DNA from 2 places in the Oceanobacillus sp. FSL W8-0428 genome. Region 1 is predicted to be linked to the other one. Evidence: riboswitches for the same ligand, from Rfam matches in the RefSeq annotation. Region 1 holds a riboswitch; the other holds the start of a gene.
What was found. A riboswitch is a leader RNA that binds a small molecule or an ion and turns the genes downstream of it on or off. The one in region 1 is predicted to bind lysine.

Region 1 (4,163 bases):
CTGCCGGAAAACGCCATATATTTCCTAAACCAATCGCTGATCCGACAGCAGCCATTATAAACCCGGCTCGTGTTCCCCATTGTGAACGATTTTCCATCCATGATAACCTCCTTTTTAATAAATAAATCATAATGAAAGCGCTTTTAAAATAGAATAATAACAAAAATCATTACTTTCAGACTATTCAATTGTATTATATCTCTTCCTCAACTTTTGTCAATATCCAATAATGGAAATTATAGTATTTAATTACAGAAAGATAAAAATCACATAAAAAAGCTCCTAGTACAAAAGCTTATGCAGAAATATTGTATGACAATAGAAGATATTCAAAAAGCTTGGAATACTAAAATGTATTCCAAGCCCTTCGTTAAGATGCCTTCTTTTTTCTCTGAATAAATAATATCTGTGTAAACCAGACAATCCCTATCAAGAGAATAACCGTCAAAGCTAAAGCAACCCAGGTTGAATGGGTAAGTCCGACAGCAAAGAAGCCGATTAAAGCTGTAAATGCTGCAATGAAAGCATACGGCAGCTGCGTAAGAACATGATCAATATGATGTGCACCTGCTCCAGTTGCAGATAAAACTGTTGTATCGGAAATCGGTGAACAATGATCTCCAAATACTGCTCCAGCAAGCACAGCCGCTAAGGCAGGTAAAAATAATTCCATATCTGTATTCGCCATAATTTCTGCCGCGATCGGAAGCATAATACCAAAAGTTCCCCATGATGATCCAGTCGCTAAAGCCATTAATCCGGCAATAATAAATAAGATTGCCGGCAGATAATCTGCTGAAATAGACGAGTTATTTACTAGGCCTGCTAAATAACTCCCTGTCCCTAATTCACCAATAATAGAACCGATCATCCAGGCAAGAATAAGAATATTAATTGCTGGAATCATTGTTTTAAAGCCTTCTACAAAAATTCTTCTCATATCTGAGCGAGGTTTTCTCTGCTTCATATGAAAAATAACTGAAGTAAGAACTGCTGTGACACCGCCAATAATTAAGGAAAGATTGACATCTGTATTTGCAAAAGCGTCTATGATGGATGCACTGCCTTCTGTTTCCCTTACCCCTGTTCCAATCATAGCAATCACCGTAACAATAAATAATACAATAATAGGAATAATTAGATGAAAAACTTTCCCGTCCCTATGCGGATCAAATACATCGCCTAAATCTCCCGATACTTGATTTCTTTTCGGATCAAGCAATTCTCCTTCTTCTCTTGCTCTTTTTTCATGTGTATACATTGGACCTATATCAAAATGAAAATACGCTACAATGAATACTAAAATAATTGAAGCAATAGCATAAAAGTTCAAAGGTATCATTTGTATAAATGCTTCAATCGGCTGAATTGTTGTAATACCATTTACTGCAAATAAACTGCCTAAAATACCAATAATATAGGCTCCCCAGCTTGATATTGGTGCTATTACTGTAACCGGAGCAGAACTGGAATCGATATAGTATGCCAGTTTTGCACGGGAAATATTTTGTCTGTCCGTCACAGGTCTCGCAATTTGTCCAACTGCTAAGCTGTTAAAATAATCGTCTATAAAAATAATCAATCCAATAACAGCAGTCATCAGCTCTGCACCGGTACGTGTCCTTACACGCTGCAGCATCCAGTCCCCAAAAGCTTTTGCTCCGCCGGATGCCTGCAAAAATGCAGTAAGCACCCCTAAGAAAAGGAGAAAACTAATTAATAATAGGTTCCCGGTTTCTATTGATCCATTTGCATAAAAAATAGTATAGAACACAGTCCATATTTCTTTTAATGTTGCCCCTATATGAAAATTACTTAATAATAATGCCCCTACTACAATCCCTGTTCCTATTGAGATAAGAACCTTTCTTGTTAACACCACTAATATCAGCATGACAATTGCAGGTATCAACGACCAAAATGTACCATCCATATTAAAACCTCCATCTATTTATTTCCCGGCTCAGGATAAATATCCCTGTGCTAGATTGACGACGCGCGGAGAATAAAAACAATTTAATAATCTCCTCCCGCGTTCACAACCGATTCGAAATAAGGAAACCAGACAAGGCAATTTCTGCAAAAAATGATGAAAATCTCCTTGTGAACGCAAAAAAACAATGATAGAAAATAACCTACCATTGTTTCACCAATTCACGTTATCCTCCATTTCGATCAGTAGTTCTCCATGTAAATTATTACATGACAGCATAGTACTTTTTCAGTAATATGCCAGCAATATAAAGTACGACCCCTTTATATACTTCGGCAAACTATCCTTTCTCCGGCAATCACAGTTGTCATTCTCCTGCCGGATACTTATATAATTTGCGCCTCTACCTCACCGATCTGATAAGGTTTTTATTCAACTAAACTGTACTATACTACATCTTTAATCCTTCTGCAAATCATCTTTCGGAATGGCAATATTCGGAACATTCCCATCTCCTCCATAAAAATCGGGTACTTTGCCCATAATTGCTCCTCCGTCCAAATAAAGTTCAGTATGTACTGTTCTTACTTCTGAAGTAAATGGCACAATAATCTGTACATCAGCTTCTACATTAATATACAAAGAGACCCAAGCTCCATTAATACCAAACTCTTCTTTTTTGTCTACAATATTCGTCCGTACAGCTCCGACAACCTCCATATTAATTGGGATTTTTGGGCCTAAATTAGCTAATACAGAATTCCCTGTTATTTGCCCTAAAGGAATCTCAATCAAAGTAGGATCTACTTGAGCCCTTCCTTCTGCACCACCCTCATAGTCATCTGGTTCATGCAGATTATGTTCAAATTCAAGCTGCTCTCCACGATTTACATAAGTAAAAAATTCTTCAACCCGGTCTGTAGCTACTCTGTTAACTTCACCGATGACTGCCGGGTTCCAGTTATATGTTACAAAATTTCCTTCATTATCATATGTGATTGTAACCATATCTTCAAATCCATAATCCTCTACATAATTAACAGCAGAATTAATCGCTCTTGTTGCAAATTCATCTGCTTTTCGTTTAGCAATATCAATAATAATCGGTTCAATTTTAACATTAATCAAGTAAAAGCTGAAACCAACCGCTGCAAAAAACAAGATAAATGTCAGCATCAGAATGGAGCGCCGGGATGGAGGCATTCTTCTTTTTCTTCTTGGCCGATATCGATACCGTTTTTTAAACCTCAACGAAACAACCCCCCTCCTTTATAATTTATGCATCTGTTGAAGTGAATTAGAACAATGTAAAGCGGATTAACATATACGCAATATTTTTTCTCATTCAGAATATTAGAAGAGGACACACAAACACCATTTCATGATATTGAAATATAAAAAACACTTCTTTCATTTCATACTAAAGCAGCATGAATAAAAGAAGTGTTTTCTTTGTCTTTAAACATATTATGATATTTTAAGCAGTGCTTCCTTTCCGGTCATTCCTACTTCCCAGCCATGCTCCTTAGAGGCATCTGTAATCTTTTGTAATGGCGCATTCAACAATTGATCAATGGTTCTTACTCCCATTGCGCGGCCGGCAATGACATTTCTTTCTTTCAGCTTAGGTATTTCATTGAAAATATCAACATCCAGTGCTGCACACATAATGTACCCTATATCATTACTAATCGTTAATAAGGTTGTTTTTGGCAGCTCAACACTTACTGCTGTAAAAATAATTCCATCCACCTCAAGAGGTTCTACCGTAATCATAAAAAAAGCCCCCCTCTGTTATTCTCTCGTGATAAGTGTATGCAGAGAAGGGGGATAACGTCACAAGTGGAAGTGACAGTGTCTAAGACTGCTTTACAGCATAGGCTAATAGATCACGTAAAAACTCTGGTACAAAATATTGTTTTTTCGCAGAACGGGCAATTTCCGGTAGCAGCTGGCCAAGGGTAAATACATCCGCAGTAGCAACATAGTAAGTTTTATCTGGATTAATCGGGTAACCATTTTCTGTATAAACCTGCTTTACATAAATATCACCATTACGATGAAAAGCTGTCTCTACCCTGATCCCAGAGAAAATCATTTTACCTAAAATTTCTCCCCGAAAGCCAAATCCTTTTAATTTCAGTTCTGTAAAAGAGGTAGAAAGCGATGCTCTGACTGTCTCTACAATTTCATCTCCTCTTAAATCAACAAGGACAGGATTAATCGGATG
Region 2 (4,163 bases), 670 kb from region 1:
TCTATTTGTTTCTGAACCTGTGATGGAATTAAAAAATGAAGCAGCTTGATCTGATACCTGCCGAAAGTAAAAATCATTATCTACCGCATCATTAATAAAATCACCTGCAGAGGAAAATGTATCACTTACAGCATCAGGAATTATATTACGGACTGGATCTTCCCATAATGGTTTTGTCCAAATGGCTAACAGTATAATTAACAGCAAAAAAAATAATCGCTTAAAAATAGCTATCCCAACCTTTTTAATCTCTTTGATGCAACAAAAGGATTACAACTGATATTTTATTATTTACTGAATCAGTCTTTATTAATCCTTGAAATTAGCAGTCTGCCTGCTGACGTATATTAAATTATACTATGTTCAAATTGCTTTCAACAAATCTGAACATTTTTCATAGTAATGCTCTTGAGAACAAAAGCGCAGAGCGCCTGCTTAAAAACGTAGAGATTGGAGCGGCGCAACTGAGATAAAGGAAACGCGGTGAAGTTGACGAACCGATGTTGACTTTCGCCCACAGGGCATAAGTGCGACGTGAAGTCTCTAAAGTTTGGCGCTCGGAGCTGGACACGGCTGCTTTTCTATAAATAGTTATCCACAAGGCAATTATTCTATAATTTCCTGGTGTATGAAATAATGATTTCAAACACAAAAAGTCCCTTTGACTATGCTACGATTGAAATACTTAACCAAGTTTACTCAATCACCCACCCGACAAGGAGGAAATAGTCAATGAGATACTTTAATGGAAACAAGGTTTTAGAAGAAGTCAATTCGCAAAAGAGATTCGAGGTACTGATTTATGCAATAAAAAAATCTGCTTCTGTATTAATGACAGAAGCAGATTTGACTATCTCTACATCATGGTTCCAAACCACACAGCGAGGAAGGTGCCAATATAGTTTCCAATAATATAGCCCAGGGTACCGACGATTAATATTGGACCAACTAATTGCCGCCAGCCTTTTGCAATCGCAAACGCTGCTGCAGTAGTTGGTCCGCCAATATTTGCATTACTTGCCAGCAAAATTTCCTCTAAGCTCATTCTAAATAGCTTTCCAAAAACAAGAGAAAGTATTAAATTGATTGCGACAATAATAAACGCAAAAACAAGCAATAATGGTGCCGTATTAATAATTAACGTGATGGATGCCGGGACTCCAATAACGACGAAAAATATGTGAATCAGATATGTACCAATTTCCTGACTGCCGTTTAATTCAGAAAAATAATTTGGAAAAACTCCTAAGGCAATAAAAGTAAGTGTTGTTAATACCAGATACTGATCACCGATTAAACCGTTTAACAGGTTATTGAAGAAGGATGCATCTTCTCCACTTGGAATAATACTGGCAAAGAAATCGGCAATTTTTAAAGAAACGACTACTAAAAGAAAAGCTGTTCCAACAGAAAGTGCCATATCCTTTAATGAGACTGATTTTCTCTTCCAAAAGCTTTCTGCTAATGTTTTATCACCATCAGCTGATTGATTCTGCTCCACTTCGTCAATATGAGGCGTTGGATAGCGTTTTCTAATAAAGTTCATGGCGGGAATAGCCATCAGCATGATAAATAATAATGCCATCATTAAATTATCAGCAACAACTGCCGCCGAAATGATTTCGCCAGGAGTTTCAAATTTAGCAGCCATTGCTGCAAAATTCACGCCTCCCCCAATATATGTAGCACTGAAAATACCGCTTAATTGGTCTAATAGAGGTATGTAATTCCTTAAAGTGAAAAAGGCAACAATTGTTCCTGCAATCGTACCAATAGAGCTCAGCAGAAAAATAAGCAACAGCCTGCTGCTTTCCTTCCATATTTTTTTAATATTAACATGAAACAACAGAAGCGGTATTGCTAATGGAACAATAATAGACCAGACAGCATCATATACCGGCGACTCCGTTGGAATGATACCAAAATTAGATAAAACCATTGCTCCCACTAATGCAATAATTGCTCCTGTAACCTTGGAAGCCCAGCTATAACGCTGTTCTAAAAAAATACTGACAGATGCCCAGATAATGATAATCCCCCAAAGGGTGATTGTATCATCTGCTTGAATGAATGTTTCTTTCATTAACTCCTCATTCCCTTCTTTTTATGGTTTGTTTCATATTTTACCATTTAAAGTTAATAATTTCGCAGGTATTGTGGAGTATTTTTTTAGAATTATAGTAAATAGTCAGCTGTTACTTAAATGGAAAGAAATTGAAAATACCCTCTCTAAACCGTTTTAGAGAGGGTTCAACAGAAATATTTATTTTACTTTCTCAAATAAATCCAGTTTATGATTTAAGGATTGCAGCTGTTCATCATTTAATGGGAGCAAGGGCAAACGGACGCCTCCTACATGTACGCCAATTCGATTTAATGCTGCTTTGACGGGTGCAGGGCTGGGTGCTGCAAACATTTCCTGCATTACCGGCAGGATTCGCTGGTGAATAGCAGCAGCTTTTTTCACAGCTCCCTGTTCATATGCCGCAATCATCTCTTGCATCTCATTACCGATAATATGTCCAGAAACGGAAACAATGCCTATGGCTCCGACTGCAAGGGATGGTAATGTTATCGCATCTTCTCCGCTGTATACAGAAAAACTTGCATCCGTCTGTGCCACCATCTCTGTCAGTTTATCCATATCACCACTCGCATCTTTAATTGCCACAATATTATCAACTGCAGATAAACGAATAGCTGTTTCAGCTGCCAAATCTACAGAAGTTCTGCCAGGTACATTGTATAGCATTACTGGCAATTGAACCGCGTTTGCCACTGTTTTAAAATGCTCATACAGACCATCCTGAGAAGGTTTATTATAATAAGGCGTTACGAGCATAATTGCATCAACACCTGTTTTTTCAGCAGCTTGTGACAGCTCAATAGAGCCTTTTGTCTGATTGGAGCCTGTGCCTGCAATCACTGAAACCCTTCCATTTACTTTTTGTACCGTATGAGAAAATAATGCCAGCTTTTCTTCATTTGACAAGGTTGGTGATTCGCCCGTTGTTCCTGCTACTACCAATCCATCTGAACCATTATCAATAAGGTATTCAATCAGGTTATCTAATGCATTATAATCAATTTCTTTTTCTTCGTTAAATGGCGTTACCATCGCCGTGACCACTTTTCCAAAATTCATAACAACACACCCTTTGTATAATATCAACATCACTTGATGAAAATAGACGGACAGCGCCTAAGTAAAGTACTAAAAAAACTAGAGGATGGAAAATAATAAAGACAAGCAGAAAAAGTTTTATTTTCTGTCCTTCTGCTTCTGAATTTATTTGATTCTCTTATCATTATTCATTACTTCCATTATTTCCACAAAATAAAAAGCACCAACGGAGACCGCTGCTGCACAAACATTTGAATGTCCTCTCAGCTGATAGCCCTCCACATAGTTTCCTATATGACAGCACCGGATTTATTCAATCCCAGTACCAGTACAATAAGAATACGGCTTATTATACTTCGGCAAATTCCCCTTTCCATATGCTTCATCGCCAGCCTATTCTGCCTCTGCATATTTACTGATGGTCTTTGCACCTCTATCGTTCATCTATGAATAATGAATTTGTTTGTATTATAGCAGGAATACGCAAGAAAAACAAATGAAAAATAGAGATTTTTATGGAGTAAGAAAAGCTTTATAGCGACCGCACCAAGATGCAGAAGCCCAATATTGTTCAACTTCTTTACTGGTAAACTATGCAAAATAAAAAAATAGGTGATTCGCCTGCTTGATTATTAATTCTCTTGCAGAAAGTCCATAGACAAGTATCTTTCTCCAGTATCAGGCGCGATACAAACTATCTTTTGTGAAGGCTTCAGACGCTTGGCGACCTCTCTGGCTGCGTAAATGGCTGCAGCCCCGGACGGTCCGATAAATAACCCTTCTTTTTGGGCAAGCTCCTGCAATAAATTCAATGCCTGATCATCATTGATTTGCATGATTTCATCATAAATGGAGGTATTTAAAATCTCAGGTACGAAGCCTGGACTTGTTCCTACTAACTTATGCGGGCCAGGTTCTCCCCCTGATAAGACTGGAGAGCCTTTTGGTTCAACAACAGTAATATGTAAATCCGGAATAAATTTTTTTAGCGATTCTCCCGTACCTGTTACTGTTCCCCCTGTACCGGCAGTACAGACAA

Region 2: it holds a riboswitch for lysine, as region 1 does, so the genes downstream of both, dapA (4-hydroxy-tetrahydrodipicolinate synthase) here and MKY30_RS23065 (Na+/H+ antiporter NhaC family protein) in region 1, are expected to answer to the same signal.

What each region holds. Positions count from the first base shown of each region.
Region 1 covers NZ_JBBORB010000001.1:4,789,469-4,793,631, forward strand. Annotated here, with positions in the region: gene MKY30_RS23060 (sodium-dependent transporter) at 1-97, opposite strand, end outside; gene MKY30_RS23065 (Na+/H+ antiporter NhaC family protein) at 371-1,933, opposite strand; lysine riboswitch at 2,172-2,347, opposite strand; gene yunB (sporulation protein YunB) at 2,393-3,184, opposite strand; gene MKY30_RS23075 (YunC family protein) at 3,401-3,709, opposite strand; gene MKY30_RS23080 (bifunctional metallophosphatase/5'-nucleotidase) at 3,792-4,163, opposite strand, start outside.
Region 2 covers NZ_JBBORB010000001.1:4,116,558-4,120,720, forward strand. Annotated here, with positions in the region: gene MKY30_RS19765 (CAP domain-containing protein) at 1-207, opposite strand, end outside; gene MKY30_RS19770 (DUF819 family protein) at 857-2,083, opposite strand; gene dapA (4-hydroxy-tetrahydrodipicolinate synthase) at 2,264-3,145, opposite strand; lysine riboswitch at 3,388-3,568, opposite strand; gene cysK (cysteine synthase A) at 3,757-4,163, opposite strand, start outside.